4 regions of the Bacillus sp. FAU18 genome follow, and region 1 is predicted to be linked to each of the others. Evidence: riboswitches for the same ligand, from Rfam matches in the RefSeq annotation. Region 1 holds a riboswitch; each other region holds the start of a gene.
The links. A riboswitch is a leader RNA that binds a small molecule or an ion and turns the genes downstream of it on or off. The one in region 1 is predicted to bind thiamine pyrophosphate.
Positions count from the first base shown of each region.

Region 1 (6,166 bases):
ACGGCTGCTTCATCACGCACCTCCTCTTGATATGCCATCCATTCATATAGAAGGGGAAGGGTGAGCTTTGCTTTTTGGACAAGCCCTGTTTCTTGAGAAAACAACTGCGCTGGAGATCCGTCAAAGGCCAGGCCCGTATCGTGAAGCACAAGCACGCTGTCAGCATACGAAGAGACTAGCTCCATATCGTGTGTAATTATAAGGACAGCGGTTCCCTCTGCCTTGATACGCTGAATCATTTCCATGCATTCAGCCGCTGTGCGGGCGTCCTGGCCAAAGGTTGGTTCGTCTAATAATAAAACCTTTACGTCATGCATGAGCATAGTAGCAACGCTCAGTCGCCGTTTTTGCCCTTGGCTGATCGCAAACGGATGATGATCAGCCAAATGCGCAAGACCAAAACGCTGCAGCAGGTGTTGCGCTTTTTTCTCAGTTTCAGCATTTGCTTTCTGGCCGAACAGAAGCTCGTCATACACCGTATCGGTGACGAATTGATGCTCAGGGTTTTGAAAAACAAATCCCATCCGTTTACGCAATTCTTTTTCTTTATATTTCTGCAGCGGCTGGTCATTAAGAAGGATTTTGCCGCTTTGCGGTTTCATGAGACGGGCCAAAACTGATAGGAGCGTCGATTTTCCAGTTCCGTTCGGACCGACAAGCGCCGTTAAAGAACCTTCGCGCAACGAAAAGCTGATGTCTTTGAAAATCGCCTGCGGTCCTCTCGCGAACGAAAGGCTGCTGACTTCAAGCACACTCTCCCCAGAAGGGGCTTTCTTCTTTTTGGCATGCCCGGCAGGAATAGGCTCTTTGAACAGCATCTCTTTTGATAAAGTAAACGGCATACTCAGCTTTTCCTGCAGATGACAGACCTTTGGAATGGCGATGCCCAATTTCTTTAGTGTCTCCGCTTCATGCTGAAATAGATTTTTCGTCAGGCCATCCAGCGCCTTTTTGCCTGATTTGTCGAGCACGATCGTTCTCTCAATCCAAGGCGCCCATTCATCAAGCTGGTGCTCAATGACGAGGAGGCTGAAACCTTTTTCCCGCTGAAGATCTTTCATCAGATGAACGAACTCCCGTGCTGAGAAAGGGTCTAAAAGAGAGGTCGGCTCATCTAAAATAATAAGCTCAGGCTCCATCGCCAAAATACAGGCGAGAGCCACTTTCTGCTTTTGTCCTCCTGAAAGGGTTGAGATCGTTTTTTCTTTTAAATGGGTAATGCGTAATTTTTCTAATACGGCGTTGATTTTCTCTGTCATTGCTTCTTTTGGAACTTGCAGATTTTCCAGCCCGAACGCTATTTCGTCCTCCACCGTCAGCATGCAGAACTGCTGATCAGGATCCTGAAAAACGACCCCGGCATGCTGAGCAATCGTTTCGGAGGTTTCAGCATCTGTGACCGGCTTTTGAAATAGAAATGCATGTCCGGACTGAATGCCGTCGCAAGCCTCCGGATATAGACCGTTTAAACAAAGGGCGAGCGAGCTTTTACCGCATCCGCTCGGTCCTAATAATAAAACACATTCTCCTTTTTGAAGCTCAAACGAAATGTCTTGAAAAACCGGTTTCTCGTCTTCTTCATAAGAGAAGCTGAGCTGCTCAACCGTCAGAAGCTCATCAAAGGCTTGCATGTTCTGACGCCCGCTTCCGTTTCTTTTTCAGTTCCTTTCCGAGTGCCATTCCGTTTAACACACCTGTATAAGCGAGAGAGTCGCTGACAGCTTTTCCGAGAAGCCCCGCCAAAAGCGCGCCGGAAATGAGGCGGATCACAAGCATAATGAGCAGATAACCTGGTGAATAGGCTGCATAGCCAGAAACAAAGAGATCATAGATAAAGCTGGCTACTGAAGACCCCATACCGGCCAGCATAAGGACAGGGAGAGAGTATGCTTTCCAGCGTGTTGCAAGAAACACAGCCTCAGCCCCGAGTCCTTGAACAATGCCAATGACGATGACCATCGGGCCAGACGGATTTCCCAGCAGGCACTCAACGAGAGCGGCAATGATTTCAGAAACGAGCGCCGCACCCGGTTTTCGAATCATGTACGCGGCGATCACAGAAACGATAAACCAAATGCCGTAAATCGGTTCATAGGCGATTGCCCCAAACATACCTGCAAGCACGTTTCCGAAATGTGTAAATAATAAATAAACAACGGCAAATACGATACTGATAACCGACATGATGACAATTTCTTTTACTTTCCAGCTTTTCATGTTATCCCTGCTTTCTGTTTTTTCTTGATGGACTGTTAGCCGAAAGATTCACAGTCATGGTGATGTGGTTTGTTTGCTGCTCGGCCATGCGGAAAACGGCTTCCAATGTGCTGAATACGTCATGCGCATCCCCGTCAAGCTCGCTCGCGTAATGGACACCCTGTACGAAAGTGCCTTGGGCTTTTGCAATGTCGACAGCCTTCATAATCAATCCCATATAATCCGGCTCGTTCATTGGATAAAGGGCAAATTGGCACGGCGCTTCCGCCTTCAAGCCTTGGACAGCATCTTCATTGACACGCTTATCACCTTTGGAAAGATATGTATCCCCCTGTGTGTCACCCGGGCATCCAATGGAAAACGTGCCGTTCATGACGATGTGTTGTTCGCTGTTTGCTGCATGAAGGTAAATGGCTTTTGCAGCATCGAATACATGATCAATCGATCCGCGTAACACCGTGCTGATATGGTCGGTTTTCGTCCAAACCTTGGATGTATCTGTTTTTTTCAGCGCAGACTTGATCACACTGATAAAATCATCCGTCATCGGATATAAAGAGAAGCGAAAACCGGCGATTCTGCTTGTACCGCAAATATGCTCCATTTCTCCGACCTCCTGTTTTTTTGGTAAAATAAAAAACTGCATATCCTAAGGGAATATGCAGTCATAGATCGATTAAGCGCACAAAAAAATACACCATTCGGTCAACCTGCACTTCCCCACGCTGGTATTATCCAGATCGGGTCATAAGGGATCAAAGCGCGTTTCTTTCGCGCTTTATCTCAGCCAAAACAGCACCCCTAGTGCTTTCCGTATACAATTTTTTATTTTGACATCATAATAGATGATAAGAATCATTTTGTAAACAACGAAATCATTTTTTTCATATAGGGACGGGAGAGGATGATCAAATTTGGAAAAAGGACACATATTAATTGTGGAAGATGAAGAAAAAATCGCCAGGGTTCTACAGCTTGAATTGGAATATGAAGGATACAGCGTCACCATCAAACACAATGGCACAGAAGGTCTGGATGCGGCAGCGGAAGGCGGGTATTCCTTGGTGCTTCTTGATGTCATGCTTCCGGGGCTTAGCGGACTGGAAGTGCTGCGCCGCTTGAGAAAAACGGATCCGCAGACACCGGTCATATTATTAACGGCGCGAGACAGTATTCCTGATAAGGTAACAGGTCTGGATATCGGTGCGAATGACTATGTCACCAAGCCGTTTGAAATCGAGGAATTGCTTGCGAGAATCAGGGCGGCGCTGCGACAAAATGGAACAAAAACGGAAGATATCGGCACCTTTCTTACATATGACGATTTGCGGGTGAACGAAAAAACCCGTGAAGTGAGACGCGGAGACAAAGAGGTGGAATTAACGCCGCGGGAATTTGATTTACTCGTCTATATGCTAAAGCATCCGCAGCAAGTGCTGACACGGGAGCAAATTCTAAGCTCGGTATGGGGATTTGATTATATCGGTGATACAAATGTCGTGGACGTCTACATAAGATACATCAGAAAAAAACTGGACTATCCTTACGAAAAACAGCTGATCCATACGATTCGCGGGGTCGGCTATGCCATTAAGGGGTAAACGATGAAGCTGAAGACCAAGATTCATCTATACACATCAATATCACTGTTGATTTTATTAATTTTGGTTCATACCGCAGTATATCTCATTTTTTCGTCTGCGCTGACATCAAAGGATGCGGCCCGGCTTGCTGATGAGACGGATAACATTGCCGAAGCGCTGCGTGCCGCTGAAACAGAAGGAGTGGCTTTGCAGGATATGCTGCAGGCCTATCTTCCGGCAAATGGCATGGTGCGTGTAGTGAATGGTGATCAAAAAGCCGTTATGACGATCACAAAAGAAAAAGCCTATAAAGATTTTCCTCTCTCTTTTCATAGCGGAGAAACGGCAGATGTGAGGAAACATGACGGCAAGCTGTTTGCCGAGGCTGCTGTTCCGGTGATTTGGACCGATGGACAAGTGGTGTCTCTTCAGCTGGTTGAAAGACTGGAGAACACAGAAGAGAGTCTGTTTCTGTTGAAAATCATCTTAATCGCTGCAAGTGCTGCTGTCTGCATTGCTTCTTTTTTTGCCGGCAGCTTGCTAGCCCGCCGAATCATCAATCCGATCAGACGATTAATGATCACAATGAAAGACATACAGCGAGACAAAGAATTTAAAACGATTTCTTTAGAAGGACAGTCCAACGATGAATTGTATCAAATGGGGCTGACATTTAATGAAATGGCAATGATGCTGAAGGAGCACTATGATAAACAGCAGCAATTTGTTCAAGATGCTTCACACGAATTGAAAACCCCGCTCACTATTATAGAAAGCTACAGCAGCCTGATGAAGCGGTGGGGGGCAAAAAAGCCGGAGGTGCTTGAGGAGTCGATAGAAGCCATTCACTCAGAAGCGGTGCATATGAAAAAACTGACCAATCAGCTTTTGGCGCTGGCCAAAAGCCATCAAGGACTCGAGCTTGATCTGAAAACAATCGATCTGATTGGAGCGACGCGCGCGGTTATGCAAACGCTCCAGTCCGTTTATCAGCGTGACATATTGCTTGAAACAGATAAAGAGAGCCTGCTTGTAAAGGCTGATGAAGAACGCATCAAGCAGCTGTTGACCATTTTGCTTGATAATGCAATCAAGTATAGTGAAAAGCCTATTGAGATGTCAGCCGGAACGAGGAATGGACGGCCGTTTCTATCAGTGAGGGATGAAGGCATCGGAATACCTGATGAGCATATCCCGCATTTGTTCGAACGGTTCTACCGGGCAGATGAGGCACGAAACAGAAAAACAGGCGGAACGGGTTTAGGCCTTTCCATTGCCAAGCAAATCGCTGATGAGCATGGCATTGAGCTGTCTGTCAAAAGCAAGCCGGGACAAGGAACAGCTGTCACCATGCAATTCAGCGAACAGAATGGGGGAGGCCGATGACGAAAACAATAAAAACAGTATCTTTTGCTGCAGCAGCCATTTTAGTTGTCATCATCTGTACGTTTCTCATCATTCGGCAAACCCATGAGAACATACTGTCAAAGGAGACTGTCGTAAAAAAAGTCGAAGCCTCCTATGAAGGCAAGGTCACGAAAGCAAAACAATCAAAGGATAAAAAAACATATGATATAACCCTTGAAAATCCAAAGGGAACTTACTTTGTAAAAGCAGATGCAATATCGGCTGACATTCTTTCAATGAATAGAGTAAAAGCAGTGAATCCATCTGCCATGACAGAAAAAGAAGCTGAGCATCTTGCGCTTGAGCGGGTGCCGGGAACGATCAAAAAACAAACACGGCAAAGTCAAGTTGCCACTTATACCATACAAAAAGAAGACGGGAAAACATACGAAGTGAAGGTAGACATGCAGGCAAAAACAGTCTTGTCTGCCGATCAAATCAGCAGCAAAGATCAACAAAAAACGCCGATTACGAAAAAAGAAGCCAAAACAATTGCAGAGCGAAAAACGGGCGGAACAGCGGATGACGTAGATCTCGAAGAAAGTGAGGGCACTCTCATCTTTGAAGTGGACGTTGATCTTCCTGATAATAAGGAAGCGACAGTGAAAATCAATGCCTACACAGGAAAGATAGCTAACATTGTGTATGAAGACTGACGGTTTCTCATCAAATTCTCATCTTGCTCTCGTTTTCCTTTCATGTTGAGTGTGTAAACTGTACTCATACAAAACAAAGGAGGACTCACAAATGCTCAAGAAAAAATGGATGGTTGGTCTTTTAGCAGGGTGCCTAGCGGCCGGAGGATTCAGCTACAACGCGTTTGCCACAGAAAACAATGAAAACAGACAGGCTTCTTCTAAGACGGATGCACTCACTGAACAAGAAGCAGAAGCAATTGCTAAAACAGTTGTTGACGGCACAGTAGAAGACATTGACAGAGACCTTTACAACGGCAAAGA
Region 1 covers NZ_JBVYHZ010000003.1:665,517-671,682, forward strand. Annotated here, with positions in the region: gene AC0OMU_RS03790 (ABC transporter ATP-binding protein) at 1-1,631, opposite strand, end outside; gene thiX (HMP/thiamine ABC transporter permease ThiX) at 1-13, opposite strand, end outside; gene AC0OMU_RS03795 (ECF transporter S component) at 1,618-2,217, opposite strand; gene thiU (HMP/thiamine ABC transporter substrate-binding protein ThiU) at 2,219-2,821, opposite strand; TPP riboswitch at 2,918-3,030, opposite strand; gene ykoG (two-component system response regulator YkoG) at 3,132-3,818, shown strand; gene ykoH (two-component system sensor histidine kinase YkoH) at 3,822-5,186, shown strand; gene AC0OMU_RS03815 (PepSY domain-containing protein) at 5,183-5,863, shown strand; gene AC0OMU_RS03820 (PepSY domain-containing protein) at 5,955-6,166, shown strand, end outside.

Region 2 (6,166 bases), on a different contig from region 1:
CTTCAAATGGGTTATTTGTCTTAAAATTTTGAAACTTTTCCCGTGGTGTCTCGTATAAATGGTAACGGCAGCCGTTCATCAATGCATTGATGAAGAAAGGATGAGGAAATTGGAGTTATTTGGAGTACCTATACAAACAATTTATCTTTATACGCTTATTATTGCGGGCAGCCTTACGCTGTTATTTCTGTTTTTCGGAGATGTATTTGCAGGGCTGCCGGAAGGCATTCCGTTTCTTAATCCGACATTAGTGCTCTCATTTTTCACATGTTTTTCAGCGGGCGGATATATAGGTGAACTCGTATTGCCTCTGTCAAGCTTGCTGATTGCGCTTTTATCTTGCATCCTTTCAATCATGCTGGTGGTATTGCTTCACATCTTTGTACTGGTACCATTATCATCTGCAGAAGAATCATTGGCATATAGAGAAGATGATCTCAGAGGAAGACTCGGTAAAGTGATTACAGCTGTTCCGGTTGACGGGTTTGGTGAAGTGGTCATAGAAGGGATAGGAGGCACCATTTCAAAGTCAGCGGTCAGTTTTGATAATCAGCAGATCAGTTACGGGACAACGGTGTTAGTCGTAGATATTAACAACGGAGTTCTTTCGGTTACTCCGCATGAACCCATTTAACATAAAAGGAGGAATTTGATATGACAATGCCGATTATAATGATCATCGGAGTTGTATTCTTTTTATTAATTGCACTAATAGCTGTGTTTATTACGAAGTATCGTACAGCAGGGCCTGATGAAGCGTTAATTGTAACAGGGAGCTATCTGGGGAATAAAAATGTTCATGTCGATGAAGGCGGCAACCGTATTAAAATCGTCCGCGGCGGAGGAACCTTTGTCCTTCCCGTCTTCCAGCAGGCAGAGCCGCTAAGCTTATTATCAAGCAAACTCGATGTTTCGACACCTGAAGTCTATACAGAACAAGGAGTGCCAGTAATGGCCGATGGAACTGCGATTATTAAAATCGGCGGTTCTATAGGAGAAATCGCTACAGCGGCCGAACAATTTTTAGGGAAATCAAAAGACGACCGTGAGCAGGAAGCGCGGGAGGTTTTAGAAGGCCACCTTCGTTCCATTCTCGGCTCAATGACAGTAGAAGAAATCTATAAAAACAGAGAAAAATTCTCTCAAGAGGTGCAGCGTGTCGCTTCACAGGATCTCGCGAAAATGGGGCTTGTAATCGTCTCGTTTACCATTAAAGATGTTCGTGATAAAAACGGTTATCTTGAATCATTAGGGAAACCGAGAATTGCCCAAGTAAAACGCGATGCTGATATCGCAACAGCAGAGGCTGATAAAGAAACACGAATTAAGCGGGCAGAAGCCGATAAAGACGCAAAAAAATCAGAACTTGAACGGGCGACGGAAATCGCTGAAGCTGAAAAACTCAATCAGCTCAAAATGGCTGAATTCCGCAGAGAACAAGATACGGCAAAAGCGAATGCCGACCAAGCATATGATTTAGAGACTGCCAGAGCACGCCAGCAAGTCACAGAGCAGGAAATGCAGGTTAAAATTATCGAACGCCAAAAACAAATAGAACTAGAAGAAAAAGAAATTCTTCGCCGTGAACGTCAATACGACTCAGAGGTAAAGAAAAAAGCCGATGCAGACCGTTATTCTGTTGAGCAGTCCGCAGCAGCAGAGAAAGCCAAACAGCTCGCGGAAGCCGATGCCAAGAAGTACAGTATTGAAGCAATGGCAAAGGCTGAGGCGGAAAAAGTAAGAATTGACGGGCTAGCAAAAGCAGAAGCGGAAAAAGCGAAAGGAGAGACAGAGGCAGAGGTTATCCGCCTGAAAGGTCTTGCAGAAGCGGAAGCAAAAGAGAAAATTGCGGCTGCCTTTGAACAGTACGGGCAGGCGGCGATTTTCGATATGATTGTCAAAATGCTTCCGGAATACGCGAAACAAGCAGCGGCACCTCTTTCAAATATTGATAAAATCACCGTTGTCGATACAGGAGGAAGCGGTGAATCAAGCGGAGCAAACAAAGTAACCAGCTATGCGACGAACTTAATGTCAAGTCTGCAAGAAAGTTTAAAAGCATCCTCAGGAATTGATGTAAAAGAAATGCTTGAGAACTTTTCAGGAAAAGGAAACGTAAAACAAAGCATTAATGAATTAACAAATGAAATCAAAGAAGCCAAAACGATCCAAAAATCAGAGTAAGGAAAGGGCAGAACCGTATGGTAACTGTACGTGAAGCGAAGTTAGAGGATATAAAGGACATTGCAAAAGTGCATGTAGACAGCTGGAGGACAACATACCACGAAATTATCCCGATTGATTATTTAAACAGCCTGAACTATAAGGAATTTGAAGACAAATGGAAAAGTCGCTCGTTAAAGGGAGTATTTGTTGCTCAGGACGAAATGGGTTCAGTATTCGGCTTTGCTTCATTTGGACCTATTCGATCTGAACAAGAAGGCTATGACGGCGAGTTATACGCTATTTATCTTGTGGAAGAGCGCCAGCGGCAAGGTGCAGGCAGGGCGCTCTTAGCAAAAGGAGCGGAGTTTTTGCTTCAACATGGTTTTTCAAGTATGTTTGTTTGGGTTATTGAGCAGAATCCCTCGATTATATTTTATCAGGCCTATTCACCTGAAAGAGTAGCGGAGGACAACTTTGAAATTGACGGAGTAAGACTGAAAGAAGTAGGTCTTGGCTGGCCGGATCTTTCAGCTTTAAAAACACTTCTTAACAGATAACGAACAATCCCCCAGCGGAATTCGCTGGGGGATTGTCACTTTTACGCTTTGTCACTTTTAAGCAAACGGGGTGCTGTCATAAATAATAAACATAGGACAATTGCACAAATAATGAATGAAGGAACCATGTAAGTCGCATTATAAGTTAAAGAATAAATCCATACCGGCGTTCCTTTTGGAGCAAAGCTGCCGAAAAACACAGCTCCTGAAATGACATGCGCGGCATAGCGCAGCAAACTGCCGATGAAAACTGCGCTGACCACTGAAACAATCAATTTCCCTTTTGTTTTTGATACAGCGGCTTTACGGACAGAAGAAGCGAAACAGCCGCTTATGCCGATTGCTGCGAAAGCGACAATGTAATCTAACAATAGCTGTACAGGATGTTGAGCAAACAAGTTTCCGATTGCTATTTGTACTAGACCTGTCAACAAACCTGTAGTAAGACCTGCTTTGACACCCCAGCGAAACGAAATTAAAAAGATCGGAATCATCATGATGGAGACCGAGCCTCCTTGAGGCATGCTAAGAAACATTCCTGAGACAATGTCTAAAATAACGGCTGCTGCTGTCATAATGGCAATTTCAATAAGGCGAACCAGTTGCTTAGATTGATTCATATCTATCTCCTTCCATTGACAGACAACCAAAAGGACAACAAAAAAGCAGCACGCGGAAGGATGAGAAAAGTTCCACGCACTGCTTTACGATCTGCAATTCATTTGACTTTGCCACATCCCTACGCCAGCGTTAACTAACAGGTTCAAAGGGTCAGAACGAAACCGCTCACTCTCAGCTTTAATGCTCCCCTTGTGGTCATCAGTATTTAGTTCGTTTCTACTATACAAGAAAACAAAAAAAACAACAAGATCACATGACTGATGTATATGTTCTTTTAAGAAAGTTATATGATACACACGCTTTAGAAATCATGGCGAGGATTATAGTTTATTTGTTTTATAGATTTTTTAAAAAAACTATTGCAATAAATAAATACAGGTGTTATATTATTAAACGTCGCTGATGCACAGCGGACACAAACTAGATGCTTCAAAACAACTTGAAAAAAGTTGTTGACAAAAAAGAAGCTGAATGTTATATTAGTAAAGCTGCTTCATTGAGAAGTAACGAAATGATCTTTGAAAACTAAACAAGATAAAACGTACCTGTTAATTCATTTTTATAAATCGCACAGCGATGTGCGTAGTCAGTCAAACTAGGACCTGCACGACGCAGGTCACACAGGTGTCGCCGCAGGATGCGGTGAACTTAACCTGTGATCCATTTATCGGAGAGTTTGATCCTGGCTCAGGACGAACGCTGGCGGCGTGCCTAATACATGCAAGTCGAGCGGACAGATGGGAGCTTGCTCCCTGATGTTAGCGGCGGACGGGTGAGTAACACGTGGGTAACCTGCCTGTAAGACTGGGATAACTCCGGGAAACCGGGGCTAATACCGGATGCTTGTTTGAACCGCATGGTTCAAACATAAAAGGTGGCTTCGGCTACCACTTACAGATGGACCCGCGGCGCATTAGCTAGTTGGTGAGGTAACGGCTCACCAAGGCGACGATGCGTAGCCGACCTGAGAGGGTGATCGGCCACACTGGGACTGAGACACGGCCCAGACTCCTACGGGAGGCAGCAGTAGGGAATCTTCCGCAATGGACGAAAGTCTGACGGAGCAACGCCGCGTGAGTGATGAAGGTTTTCGGATCGTAAAGCTCTGTTGTTAGGGAAGAACAAGTACCGTTCAAATAGGGCGGTACCTTGACGGTACCTAACCAGAAAGCCACGGCTAACTACGTGCCAGCAGCCGCGGTAATACGTAGGTGGCAAGCGTTGTCCGGAATTATTGGGCGTAAAGGGCTCGCAGGCGGTTTCTTAAGTCTGATGTGAAAGCCCCCGGCTCAACCGGGGAGGGTCATTGGAAACTGGGGAACTTGAGTGCAGAAGAGGAGAGTGGAATTCCACGTGTAGCGGTGAAATGCGTAGAGATGTGGAGGAACACCAGTGGCGAAGGCGACTCTCTGGTCTGTAACTGACGCTGAGGAGCGAAAGCGTGGGGAGCGAACAGGATTAGATACCCTGGTAGTCCACGCCGTAAACGATGAGTGCTAAGTGTTAGGGGGTTTCCGCCCCTTAGTGCTGCAGCTAACGCATTAAGCACTCCGCCTGGGGAGTACGGTCGCAAGACTGAAACTCAAAGGAATTGACGGGGGCCCGCACAAGCGGTGGAGCATGTGGTTTAATTCGAAGCAACGCGAAGAACCTTACCAGGTCTTGACATCCTCTGGCAATCCTAGAGATAGGACGTCCCCTTCGGGGGCAGAGTGACAGGTGGTGCATGGTTGTCGTCAGCTCGTGTCGTGAGATGTTGGGTTAAGTCCCGCAACGAGCGCAACCCTTGATCTTAGTTGCCAGCATTCAGTTGGGCACTCTAAGGTGACTGCCGGTGACAAACCGGAGGAAGGTGGGGATGACGTCAAATCATCATGCCCCTTATGACCTGGGCTACACACGTGCTACAATGGACAGAACAAAGGGCAGCGAAACCGCGAGGTTAAGCCAATCCCACAAATCTGTTCTCAGTTCGGATCGCAGTCTGCAACTCGACTGCGTGAAGCTGGAATCGCTAGTAATCGCGGATCAGCATGCCGCGGTGAATACGTTCCCGGGCCTTGTACACACCGCCCGTCACACCACGAGAGTTTGTAACACCCGAAGTCGGTGAGGTAACCTTTTAGGAGCCAGCCGCCGAAGGTGGGACAGATGATTGGGGTGAAGTCGTAACAAGGTAGCCGTATCGGAAGGTGCGGCTGGATCACCTCCTTTCTAAGGATATTATACGGAATATAAGACCTTGGGTCTTATAAACAGAACGTTCCCTGTCTTGTTTAGTTTTGAAGGATCATTCCTTCGAAACGTGTTCTTTGAAAACTAGATAACAGTAGACATCACATTCAATTAGTAACACAAGATATCACATAGTGATTCTTTTTAACGGTTAAGTTAGAAAGGGCGCACGGTGGATGCCTTGGCACTAGGAGCCGATGAAGGACGGGACGAACACCGATATGCTTCGGGGAGCTGTAAGCAAGCTTTGATCCGGAGATTTCCGAATGGGGAAACCCACCACTCGTAATGGAGTGGTATCCATATCTGAATTCATAGGATATGAGAAGGCAGACCCGGGGAACTGAAACATCTAAGTACCCGGAGGAAGAGAAAGCAAATGCGATTCCCTGAGTAGCGGCGAGCGAAACGGGATCAGCCCAAACCAAGAGGCTTGCCTCTTGGGGTTGTAGGACACTCTGTACGGAGTTACAAAAGAACGAGGTAGATGAAGAGGTCTGGAAAGGCCCGCCATAGGAGGTAACAGCCCTGTAGTCAAAACTTCGTTCTCTCCTGAGTGGATCCTGAGTACGGCGGAACACGTGAAA
Region 2 covers NZ_JBVYHZ010000004.1:988,416-994,581, reverse strand. Annotated here, with positions in the region: gene AC0OMU_RS16215 (NfeD family membrane protein) at 110-634, shown strand; gene floT (flotillin lipid rafts scaffold protein FloT) at 655-2,184, shown strand; gene AC0OMU_RS16205 (N-acetyltransferase family protein) at 2,202-2,723, shown strand; gene thiT (energy-coupled thiamine transporter ThiT) at 2,765-3,343, opposite strand; TPP riboswitch at 3,443-3,544, opposite strand; rRNA gene AC0OMU_RS16195 (16S ribosomal RNA) at 4,009-5,558, shown strand; rRNA gene AC0OMU_RS16190 (23S ribosomal RNA) at 5,729-6,166, shown strand, end outside.
Region 2: linked by a shared signal. The riboswitch ahead of thiT (energy-coupled thiamine transporter ThiT) and the one ahead of thiU (HMP/thiamine ABC transporter substrate-binding protein ThiU) in region 1 are both predicted to bind thiamine pyrophosphate.

Region 3 (6,166 bases), 150 kb from region 1:
TGCGAGATTCCGTCCGTTTCCATTTTGGAAAAGAGTCCAGGATTCGTTTATTGGAAAAGGTGAATAGAAAGAGGACATATCGTGGAGCATTTTTTTATCAGAAAGAACATTACTTCCGCTGAGGACGGGATGACTGTAAAAGAATATGCCGGTGAACTGGGAATTTCGAAACGTCTGCTGACCGATATTAAGTTTGGCGGGGGAGACCTGCTGATCAACGGTGAGCATGTGACGGTTAAATACGTTTTGAAAGAGGGAGATCTTCTTATCGTGAAGTTTCCTGAGGAACAGGTGAGCGAGACGCTGCTGGCAGAGCCTGTTCCGCTCGATATCCTTTATGAGGATGAACATGTGCTTGTGATAAACAAGCAGCCGTATGTGTCATCAATCCCTTCGAGAGAGCATCCCTCCGGCAGCATTGCCAATGGAATTATTGATCATTATCAAACAACCGGAGTGAGGGCGACAGTACATCTTGTCACCCGGCTAGACCGGGATACATCAGGTGTCATGCTTGTTGCCAAGCATCGATTTGCCCACTCCATTTTATCGTCTGCGCAAAAAAACGGCCTTGTGAAACGCCGGTATGCGGCAGTGGTTCACGGGCGGATGGCGCAGATGGAGGGAACAGTCGATGCTCCGATTGGCAGACATCCTGACAGTATTATTGAACGGACGGTAACGCCAGATGGCCAGAAGGCTGTTACTCATTTTTACGTCACATGTGCAAATGACGACATGACCTCGGTGGCATTGCAGCTTGAGACTGGACGAACCCATCAAATTCGTGTTCATATGAGCTATCTTGGGCACCCGTTGTGCGGCGATACACTGTACGGCGGTACGAGACAGGAAATTGGCCGGCAGGCTCTGCACAGCGAGCATCTTTCGTTTATCCATCCGCTGACACAGGAGAACATGACGTTTCATGCTCCATTGCCTCAGGACATGAGAAAACTGATAAAAGGAGAGAATCATTGATTCTCTCCTTTTTTATATGGGGCGAAATCTTGATTCGTCGTAGGGCAGGGAGCTTGGAACAGAGACGGTTTCTATTTCTGGAAAGCGAAAGCCTGTCAGTTGATTTCCGAACACGCAGCCTGTATCAATGTTTATGGTGCGATTGACCTTCCGAGGCTCTTTCACAGGTGTATGACCGTATACCACCCAAGCCTTTCCATTATAGGCTGCCGCCCAATCACGTCTGACGGGTCTGCCGTCCGGATATGTTTCACCCGTCACGTCACCGTAAAGCACAAAGTCCTTCACTCTGCGGGTATATTTGCCGATATCGTCAGCTCTTATGCCAGCATGGGCGACAACTAATTCTCCATTATGTAAGATGTCGTAAAGCGGCGCTGTTTCGTACAGCTTCATAAACTGTTCACTGACTGCTTTTCTCTCATCTTTGGAAAGTTCCTCAAGCTCTGCCGCTGTTGTTTCGAGACCATGCATCACTTTTACCGGATTTCCTTTTAAGTAACGATATAATTTATTGCAATGGTTTCCCGGGACATAACGTACAGCGCCTTTTTCGTAAGCGCCTGCTACAAATCGGATGACCTCTATCGATTTAGGCCCTCTGTCAGTTAAATCTCCGGCAAAAACAAGCACCCTGCCTTCTTCGTGGACAGGTACTCCATTTTTGATTGTATAGCCAAGCTTCTGGATTAATGCAGTCATTTCGTCATAGCAGCCATGAATATCGCTGATGATATCGTAAGCCATGCGGTATCCTCCTTACCGATTGTTTTATTTATTATGAAGCAAAGTGTTGTGAGTCATCACAAGCTTTTATGTGCAAATTATAGAAGAATCATTTTCTAAACAGGATTAAGACCATATTACTTTATTTTTCATCATCACCCTTGTTAAAATCGCGTTATGTTTTTTAAAAATGAGGTTTTGTTCTTTGAGTGAGAACTGGCATAACCCTGATCTAAAGAAGGAGGTTCTTATTATGGCGCATACATCTGTCGCATCTTTAGTTGTTGTACTTATCGTTGCATTTTTGACACCCATCCTTTTGCATCGGTTTAAACTCAGCATCCCGGTTGTTGTTGCTGAAATCATTATGGGGCTGATTATTGGGAAAAGCGGCCTTAATTTAGTTGTGGAGGGTGACACCTGGCTCCAGACACTTTCTATGCTCGGATTTATCTTTTTAATGTTTTTAAGCGGGCTTGAAATTGATTTTTCATCGTTTGAGAAAGGGAAGAAAAAGCAGTTCCTGCCGAATGGCAAGGAAGCGCCGAATACGTTTGCTGCGGCATCTATTATTTTTGTCGGCATTTTTATTTTATCATTGCTCTTGTCCTATGGGTTCGTCTTGGCTGGATTTATCCAAAATGCTTTTTTAATGACCCTGATTATTTCAACGATATCGTTAGGCGTTGTCGTTCCAACATTAAAAGAAGAACGGATCATGAATTCAAATATCGGGCAGATTATTTTGCTTGTTGCTGTTATTGCTGATTTGGCCACGATGATTCTTCTTGCTGTTTTTTCTTCTTTATACGGAGAGGACAGCGGAAACATGTGGCTCCTGATGATTCTGTTTGCGGCCGGAGTGGTGCTTTACTTTTTCGGCCGGGTCTTCAAACATCGCTCTTTTGTTCAATCCATGTCAAAAGGGACGATCCAGATCGGGACGCGTGCCATTTTTACGTTAATCATTGTACTCGTTGCCCTGTCTGAATCACTTGGGGCGGAAAATATTCTCGGCGCTTTCTTAGCGGGGGTTCTTGTTTCCCTGCTTTCGCCAAACAAAGAACTTGTTCAGCAGCTGGACTCATTCGGTTATGGGTTCTTAATACCGATTTTCTTTGTGATGGTCGGTGTGAAGCTTGATATTTGGACTCTTTTCCAGGATAAAACAATTTTAATCATGATTCCGCTCCTGCTGCTGGCGCTGTTAGTCAGCAAAATCATTCCTGTCATGTACTTAAAGAAGTGGTATGATAACCGAACCATTTTCGCGTCTGGTTTCTTGCTGACATCAACGCTTTCGCTCGTGATTGCTGCTGCAACAATCGGCCAGCAGCTTCACGTGATCAGTGCAAATATGTCAGGAGCGCTAATTTTAGTAGCCGTCATTGCAAGTATTTTTACGCCGATCTGTTTTAAAAAATTATACAAACGGGAAGAGCAGCCGGAGGAGAAAAAGACGATTACGTTCATCGGCGCCAATCAAATGACTTTGCCTGTTACACTCGAATTGCCAGAGGAAGAGTATGACGTGCGTGTTGTACACGTCTACCAAGAGAATGCGGAGGAAAAGCTGTCAGAATCAGTGTTTGCTGTTGAAACAATTTCTGACTATGAACACGAGACGCTTGAATCACTCGGCATTTTTGAAACGGATATCCTCGTTGTGGCGACAGGAAATGAAGATATGAATGCAGACATTGCATTACTTGCAAAAGAAAAAGGCACAGAAAGAGTCATTGCAAGCGTAGGATCACCGGAGCATGAAGCAGCTCTGAAGGAGCAGGGAATCAGCATCTTTTCTATTCTGCTGTCGACAAAAACGCTGCTTCGCGCACTGATAGAAGCGCCTGGCGTCATGAAGCTGCTCACGAACCAAGAGTCTTCGCTGTATCAAATTAATATGGAGAACAGTAAATATGATGGTGTCATTTTACGGGAATTCCCTTTAACAGGTGACGTCATCTTTGTCAGGATTTTCAGAGGTGTGGACAGCATCGTTCCTCATGGGGATACTAGGCTGAAACTGGGAGATCGCTTAATTGTCACCGGATCTCGGGGATACGTAACGGATCTTAAGAAAACATTGGAAGGATAAATCTTGACCAAATAAGGATTCGTGTTAATATAGAGGTGCAGAACAATTCAATATGTATTCGTTTAACCACTAGGGGTGTCCTTCATAAGGGCTGAGATAAAAGTGTGACTTTTAGACCCTCATAACTTGAACAGGTTCAGACCTGCGTAGGGAAGTGGAGCGGTATTTGTGTTATTTTACTATGCCAATTCCAAACCACTTTTCCTTGCGGGAAAGTGGTTTTTTTATTTTCAGAGGGGGAATGATTTGTGAAGTTTTCAGAAGAATGCCGCAGCGCAGCCGCAGAATGGTGGGAGGGGAGCTTTGTCCATCCGTTCGTTCAAGGAATCGGTGACGGAACGCTTCCGATTGACCGTTTTAAATACTACGTACTTCAGGATTCCTATTACTTAACGCATTTTGCAAAGGTGCAGTCATTTGGCGCAGCTTATGCGAAGGACCTTTTTACAACGGGGAGGATGGCAAGCCATGCCCAAGGTACATATGAGGCGGAAATGGCGCTTCATCGCGAGTTTGCCGAGCTGTTGGAAATCAGCGAGGAAGAGCGTAAGGCGTTTAAGCCGTCTCCTACGGCGTACTCTTATACATCCCATATGTACCGTTCGGTTTTGAGTGGGAATTTCGCTGAAATCTTAGCGGCCTTGCTGCCATGCTACTGGCTCTATTACGAGGTTGGTGAGAAATTGCTGCATTGCGATCCTGGGCATCCGATTTATCAAAAGTGGATTGGGACGTACGGCGGTGACTGGTTTAGACAACAGGTTGAGGAGCAAATCAACCGCTTTGATGAGCTGGCGGAAAACAGCACGGAGGAAGTGCGTGCCAAGATGAAAGAGAATTTTGTCATCTCCAGCTTCTATGAATATCAATTTTGGGGAATGGCCTATCAAAAAGAAGGCTGGTCGGAGCGCGGCATAAAAGAGGTGGAGGAATGTGGAGCTTCACGCCATAACGGATAACTGCAAGCCGGTAGAAGAGCTAGCGAGAACCATCATTTCGATTCAGAATGAAGTTGATTTTATTCACATTCGGGAACGCTCAAAATCGGCGGCAGATATTCTGAAACTGCTCGAGCTTATTTTTGAAGGCGGTATAGATAAACGAAAACTGGTGATGAACGGGCGCGTGGATATTGCGCTTTTCTCTACTATTCACCGCGTGCAGCTGCCAAGCGGCAGCTTTTCACCGAAGCAGGTCAGAGCCAGATTTCCACACCTTCATATCGGGAGGTCGGTGCATTCACTGGAGGAAGCGGTTCAAGCAGAAAAGGAAGACGCGGACTACGTGCTGTTCGGCCATGTGTTTGAAACGGATTGCAAAAAGGGTCTTGAAGGCAGAGGAGTATCTTTGCTGTCAGATATCAAACAGCGGATTTCCATCCCGGTTATAGCCATCGGGGGGATGACGCCGGACAGGTTAAGAGACGTAAAACAAGCAGGGGCAGACGGCATTGCTGTTATGTCAGGAATTTTCTCTTCCGCTGAGCCCTTGGAAGCAGCCAGACGATATTCCCGCAAGCTAAAGGAGATGCGCTATGAAAAGGCATTATGAAGCAGTGGTGATTGGAGGCGGAATTATCGGTTCCGCGATTGCTTATCATTTGGCAAAGGAAAACAAAAGCACCGCATTGTTTGAAAGCGGAACAATGGGCGGCAGAACGACAAGTGCCGCTGCCGGAATGCTGGGCGCCCATGCCGAATGCGAGGAACGTGACGCGTTTTTTGATTTCGCCATGCACAGCCAGCGTCTGTACAAAGGTCTTGGAGAAGAGCTTTATGCATTATCTGGTGTGGATATCAGGCAGCATAACGGCGGTATGTTTAAGCTTGCATTTTCTGAAGAAGATGTGCTGCAGCTGAGACAGATGGACGATTTGGACTCTGTCAGCTGGTATTCAAAAGAAGAGGTGTTAGAAAAAGAGCCGTATGCGTCTGGTGACATCTTTGGTGCATCTTTTATTCAGGATGATGTGCATGTGGAGCCTTATTTTGTTTGCAAGGCATATGTGAAAGCAGCAAAAATGCTTGGGGCGGAGATTTTTGAGCATACGCCCGTCCTGCATGTCGAACGTGACGGTGAAGCCCTGTCCATCAAGACCCCTAGTGGAGACGTATGGGCTAATCATGTTGTCGTTGCCAGCGGGGTGTGGAGCGGAATGTTTTTTAAACAGCTCGGACTGAACAATGCTTTTCTCCCTGTAAAAGGGGAGTGCCTGTCCGTTTGGAATGATGATATCCCGCTGACAAAAACGCTTTACCATGACCATTGCTATATCGTACCGAGAAAAAACGGCAGACTGGTTGTCGGCGCGACAATGAAGCCGGGGGACTGGAGTGAAACACCGGATCTTGGCGGATTGGA
Region 3 covers NZ_JBVYHZ010000003.1:515,243-521,408, forward strand. Annotated here, with positions in the region: gene AC0OMU_RS02905 (NAD kinase) at 1-67, shown strand, start outside; gene AC0OMU_RS02910 (RluA family pseudouridine synthase) at 82-981, shown strand; gene prpE (bis(5'-nucleosyl)-tetraphosphatase PrpE) at 994-1,728, opposite strand; gene AC0OMU_RS02920 (monovalent cation:proton antiporter family protein) at 1,961-3,805, shown strand; TPP riboswitch at 3,867-3,975, shown strand; gene tenA (thiaminase II) at 4,054-4,764, shown strand; gene tenI (thiazole tautomerase TenI) at 4,739-5,356, shown strand; gene thiO (glycine oxidase ThiO) at 5,340-6,166, shown strand, end outside.
Region 3: linked by a shared signal. The riboswitch ahead of tenA (thiaminase II) and the one ahead of thiU (HMP/thiamine ABC transporter substrate-binding protein ThiU) in region 1 are both predicted to bind thiamine pyrophosphate.

Region 4 (6,166 bases), 430 kb from region 1:
CACTTACTCTGCTTGTTTCGCAAATAGAGAAGGAAAAATTATTTCTCCAAAAATTATTAAGTGTCATAAAAAGCTGTTACAACAAGGTTTTTCAACACTTTCGATACTAGATATCGATTAATAGAGATAACTATTTTATAATAATTATAAAATAATATTGACTTTTTACTTAGAGATGATATTATGTTCTTATAAATTCCAAGAGGTGATAACATGAGTTCAAATAAACTGACAACTAGCTGGGGCGCTCCGGTTGGAGATAATCAAAACTCAATGACTGCCGGTTCTCGCGGACCAACTTTAATTCAAGATGTACATTTACTCGAAAAATTGGCCCATTTCAACCGAGAACGTGTTCCTGAACGTGTTGTTCACGCCAAAGGAGCAGGCGCACACGGATATTTTGAAGTGACAAACGACGTAACAAAATACACGAAAGCCGCTTTCCTTTCTGAAGTCGGCAAACGCACACCGTTGTTCATCCGTTTCTCAACAGTTGCCGGTGAACTTGGCTCTGCTGACACAGTTCGCGATCCGCGCGGATTTGCTGTTAAATTTTATACTGAAGAAGGAAACTACGACATCGTCGGCAACAATACGCCTGTATTCTTTATCCGCGATGCGATTAAGTTCCCTGATTTCATCCATACACAAAAAAGAGATCCAAAAACACACCTGAAAAACCCTACGGCTGTATGGGATTTCTGGTCACTTTCACCAGAGTCACTTCACCAAGTGACAATCCTGATGTCTGACCGCGGAATTCCTGCAACACTTCGCCACATGCACGGCTTCGGAAGCCATACATTCAAATGGACAAATGCCGATGGCGAAGGCGTATGGATTAAATATCACTTTAAAACGGAACAAGGCGTGAAAAACCTTGATGTCAATACGGCAGCAAAAATTGCCGGTGAAAACCCTGATTACCATACAGAAGACCTTTTCAATGCAATCGAAAACGGTGATTATCCTGCATGGAAACTATATGTGCAAATCATGCCTTTAGAAGATGCAAACACGTACCGTTTCGATCCGTTTGATGTCACAAAAGTTTGGTCTCAGAAAGACTATCCGTTAATCGAGGTCGGACGCATGGTTCTAGACAGAAATCCGGAAAACTACTTTGCAGAGGTAGAACAAGCGACATTTTCACCTGGAACACTCGTGCCCGGTATTGATGTTTCACCGGATAAAATGCTTCAAGGCCGACTGTTTGCTTATCATGATGCACACCGCTACCGTGTCGGTGCAAACCATCAAGCGTTGCCAATCAACCGCGCACGCAACAAAGTAAACAATTATCAGCGTGATGGACAAATGCGCTTTGACGATAACGGCGGCGGATCTGTGTATTACGAGCCTAACAGCTTCGGCGGTCCAAAAGAGTCACCTGAGGATAAGCAAGCAGCATATCCGGTACAAGGTATCGCTGACAGCGTAAGCTACGATCACAACGATCACTACACTCAAGCCGGTGATCTGTATCGTTTAATGAGTGAAGATGAACGTACCCGCCTTGTTGAAAATATCGTTAATGCTATGAAGCCGGTAGAAAAAGAAGAAATCAAGCTGCGCCAAATCGAGCACTTCTACAAAGCGGATCCTGAATACGGAAAACGCGTGGCAGAAGGCCTTGGATTGCCGATTAAAAAAGATGCTTAATGTAGAAATGCAAAAACCCGCTGTAATCAGCGGGTTTTTTTATATTTAGTTACACATTGCGTATGCTTCTCATCAATCTTCATATAAATTTCTTCCATTAGCTCCGCGCTGTTTATAATCTCTCGTTTGTTTTTTTCAATCAGCAGCTCAAGCGGCAAAATCTGATTCCCGTAGGTTTTTCGCTTCCTGAATCGTTTTCTCCCCTTTTCTTTTTTGACTCCCATCAATAATCCCTCCTTTTTCATACAAAAAAGGCCCTTATCTAAACGATAAGAGCCTTCGGTGTTCCGATCAGCGCGATAAATTTGAAAAATTTGTACTGACCATGTTAATTCATACAATACCGACCTGTCAACTATTTTTTTGAGAGTGTTGACACTGTATCAGATTGCATCCCCGCTTTTTCCTTATACACTCTTTTCCCCTAACGCATAAGCTAGAGAAACTAGAATACGAGAGAAAGAGAGGTGGGAGTGTGGAAAAGACAAAATTGACCGGACGTATCGTAACACGGGATGATCCGGACTATCGAAAGAAACGATGGGAGACTACGTAAATTGGCCAGATATCGAAATCAGAAACTGGCCAAGAACATATTACGGCGAAAACGTTGAACGACTCCGCCGTGTCAAAACGAAATATGATCCAGAAAATGTTTTCCGCTTTGAACAGAGTATTCCGCCGCTTCGACGCTCTCTGTTTTTCTAAAAAAAAATGAAGATGGAGCATTCTCCATCTTCATCTTTTTTATTGATATAAATTGCTTCCCGTATCGACAAACTCTTTTGCTTTTTCTTTTAATCCTTTATTTATGGCTTCTGCTTCACTGAGATCGTTTTTCTTCGCATAATCCCGAATATCCTGTGAAATTCTCATGCTGCAAAATTTCGGACCGCACATGGAACAAAAGTGAGCGGTTTTTGCTCCTTCAGCAGGCAAGGTTTCATCATGGTATTCAAGCGCTCTCTCTGGATCAAGAGATAGATTAAACTGATCCCGCCAACGGAATTCAAAACGGGCTTTCGATAACGCATCATCCCGGATTTGCGCCCCAGGATGCCCTTTTGCAAGGTCTGCAGCGTGCGCAGCAATCTTATATGTAATGACTCCTTCACGAACATCATCACGGTTTGGCAGCCCTAAATGCTCCTTCGGCGTTACATAACAAAGCATTGCTGTCCCGTACCAACCGATCATCGCCGCTCCGATCGCTGAAGTAATATGGTCATATCCCGGGGCAATATCCGTTGTCAGCGGCCCCAATGTGTAAAAAGGCGCTTCTTTACAAATGTCCATTTGTTTATCGACGTTCTCTTTGATTTTATGCATCGGAACATGTCCAGGCCCCTCAATCATCACCTGAACATCATGCTTCCAGGCAATTTGCGTCAGCTCTCCAAGCGTCTCTAATTCAGCAAACTGCGCTTCGTCATTGGCATCAGCAATTGATCCGGGACGCAAACCATCCCCAAGAGAGAAAGCAATATCATACGTTTTCATAATCTCACATATTTCTTCAAAATGTGTGTATAAAAAGCTTTCTTGATGATGAGCCAGACACCACTGCGCCATAATCGCTCCCCCGCGTGACACAATACCAGTTGTCCGTTTGGCAGTCAGCGGTACATACCTAAGCAAAACACCCGCGTGAATCGTAAAATAATCCACTCCCTGCTCTGCCTGCTCGATTAGCGTATCACGATAAATCTCCCACGTTAAATCCTCCGCTACGCCGTTTACTTTTTCAAGCGCCTGATAAATCGGAACAGTTCCCACAGGCACGGGGCAATTGCGGATAATCCATTCACGCGTCGTATGAATATCTTTTCCGGTAGAGAGATCCATCATTGTATCTGCTCCCCAGCGGATGGCCCACGTCATTTTTTCCACTTCTTCTTCAATGGATGACGTAACCGCTGAATTCCCGATATTTGCATTAATCTTCACATGAAAATTCCGGCCGATAATCATTGGCTCACTTTCAGGGTGATTAATGTTTGAAGGAATAATCGCCCGGCCGCTGGCTACCTCGTCTCTGACGAATTCAGGAGACACATGCTCACGAATGGCGATAAATTCCATCTCAGGTGTAATGATCCCCTTTTTTGCATAGTGCATTTGAGTAACATTTTGACCTGCCTTCGCCCTCAGCGGTTTCCGCTTTAATCCTGGGTAGCTTACGTTTGGATTTGCTTTTTTATAACCGTTATCTTCTGGTTTTATAGCCCGACCTTCATACTCTTCCACGTCACCGCGCTCTGTGATCCATTTTTGGCGGAGCGGCTTTAATCCTTCTTGAATATTAATGGTTACTCCAGGGTCCGTATACGGTCCGCTTGTATCATAGACACGCACAGGCGCGTTTTCCTCTTCGCCGAACGATCCCGTCGTCGGACTCAATAGGATCTCCCTCATCGGCACTTGGATGTCCGAAGAAGAACCCTCCACGTATACCTTCTTGCTACCTGAAAAACTTGACATAATGGAAATGTTGGCTTGCTGCACTGAATTGTTTTGCATTACTTTTCCTTCCCCTCTCTACGTTTGAAAGGACAAAATCAAGCCCATAACCAGCACAAAAAACCGGATTCATATAAATGAACCCGGTTACAGTCAGAAAGAAACATATTATTGCCCAGCACGACAATAACAAAAACTATTCCTCTACTTCCCCACGCTGGTACGAACCAGATCAGGTCCAAAGGGTTAAGAAGCTTACCTTCCCTCTCAGCCCGAAAGCGGGCACCCCCAGTAACTATTGATTTCGCCCTCATCTTAACATAAAACCAATCTGAAAAAAAGAGGAATATAGAAAATATTCAGCTAATTCATCCCAAATATTTGACCGGCAACGGGATTTCAGATACTTCATGTTCCCCCATTATCACCCGATATGCCTTTGCACCCGCTCTTGAACTCACGGTTTGAAACAGCTGATCATTTATGAAATGGAGAGCAGCCCCATCATCCGCTGCATAGCCACTGCATAAGAACTTGTTAGATATCAACTGGTGGTATGCCGGTCTCCGATCCTTTTCCCCGTCATAATGGGGACAAAAGCTCCCTTGCAAAAAACCTAAACTTTTCAAACCTGTCAGCGGTCCGGCTGAATCTGTCACCCCTTCTTCAAACCAGCAGATCGCACCGGCACTTAATCCAGCTAGGACCACACCGTTCTTCCATGCTTCCCTGAGAATATGGTCCAGCCCCACTCTTTCCATAACACAAGTAAATTCCGCGTATTTCCCCCGCCAACATAAATCACGTCCATTTCCATAACAAAAGAAGCTAAATCTGTTGATGGCGGCTTAAACAAAGATAAATGAGACGGCACACAATCCAGTGTTTGAAATGCATGATAAAACCGCTGAATATAGTTTTGGGAATCTCCGCTCGCCGTCGGCAAAAAACAAATACGAGGCTGCTCTCGTTTTGATTGATTGAGGATATATTGATCGAGGGACAAATTATCCGGCTCCATCGAAAAACCCCCGCCCCCCATCGCAATAATCTGCTTCATCATCACACCCCCCAACAAATTTGTTGCTTATTATAGCATTTTGTATAGAAGCAAGAAACAAAGCCAAATACTTTCTTATCAGGAGCTGCTAAAAAAACAAAGGAGGTGGTTTCCCATTGAACAAAGTCTTTGCCCCAAAGATATTCTTGATTTGTTAACAACAATAAAAACCAGCATTAACAAATACACTGTCGCAATAACAGAAGCCGAAAATCCCCACATCAGAAGAGCGTTGCATGATCAATTAGATACAGCCATTCATCTCCAAGATGAACTGTCAGATTTTCTGTTAGAAAAGGGGTGGCTCGGGTGAGCAATTTCAAATCGATTCGCTTTTATCTTACAGCAAAGACCACCAAAAGAGACGGGATCTCAAAGATGAGATGCCGTCTCTTTTTTATTGCTCCACTCTTCTTAAAGCCTCGTTTACCGTTTCTTTTATAAACGCGTCTTCACCGCTTAATCGGTCTAAACTGAGATCGCCGTTTCTCAGCCTTTCGGAAATATTGTTTATATCTTCCTCTACTGTGATTTGCAGCTCACCAGCCAAAAACATTCTGTGTAATTCATCTGCAACCAAACTTTCTTTATTCACTTCCATCCACTCCTTTATTTTCAATATTATTCTTAGTCTGTCCCTAGGCCGAGACGAATAATAGGAAAAAAGTATGAATTAAACGAATCTTTTTTCCTCCTTCTTACGTATATCTGTTGAGAAAAAAGAAAAAGGGGAAGATCTAACATGTCATTTTTTAAAAAGCTTGCGGCAAGTGCCGGAATTGGAGCTGCAAAAGTAGATACAATTTTAGAAAAAGACGCATATTTTCCAGGAGAAGAAGTACGGGGAACGGTACATGTCAAAGGCGGAAAAATCGCTCAGGACATCCGTTATATCGATTTACAGCTTAGCACACGGTATGTCATTGTAAAAGACGATGAAGAGCACCGGAAATACGCTACAATTCATTCTTTCCGGGTCAC
Region 4 covers NZ_JBVYHZ010000003.1:230,669-236,834, reverse strand. Annotated here, with positions in the region: gene katA (catalase KatA) at 214-1,665, shown strand; gene senS (transcriptional regulator SenS) at 1,692-1,889, opposite strand; partial or broken gene AC0OMU_RS01435 (BBE domain-containing protein) at 2,185-2,373, shown strand; gene thiC (phosphomethylpyrimidine synthase ThiC) at 2,413-4,185, opposite strand; TPP riboswitch at 4,318-4,425, opposite strand; partial or broken gene AC0OMU_RS01425 (Type 1 glutamine amidotransferase-like domain-containing protein) at 4,494-5,188, opposite strand; gene AC0OMU_RS01420 (spore coat protein) at 5,226-5,498, shown strand; gene AC0OMU_RS01415 (hypothetical protein) at 5,583-5,786, opposite strand; gene spo0M (sporulation control protein Spo0M) at 5,928-6,166, shown strand, end outside.
Region 4: linked by a shared signal. The riboswitch ahead of thiC (phosphomethylpyrimidine synthase ThiC) and the one ahead of thiU (HMP/thiamine ABC transporter substrate-binding protein ThiU) in region 1 are both predicted to bind thiamine pyrophosphate.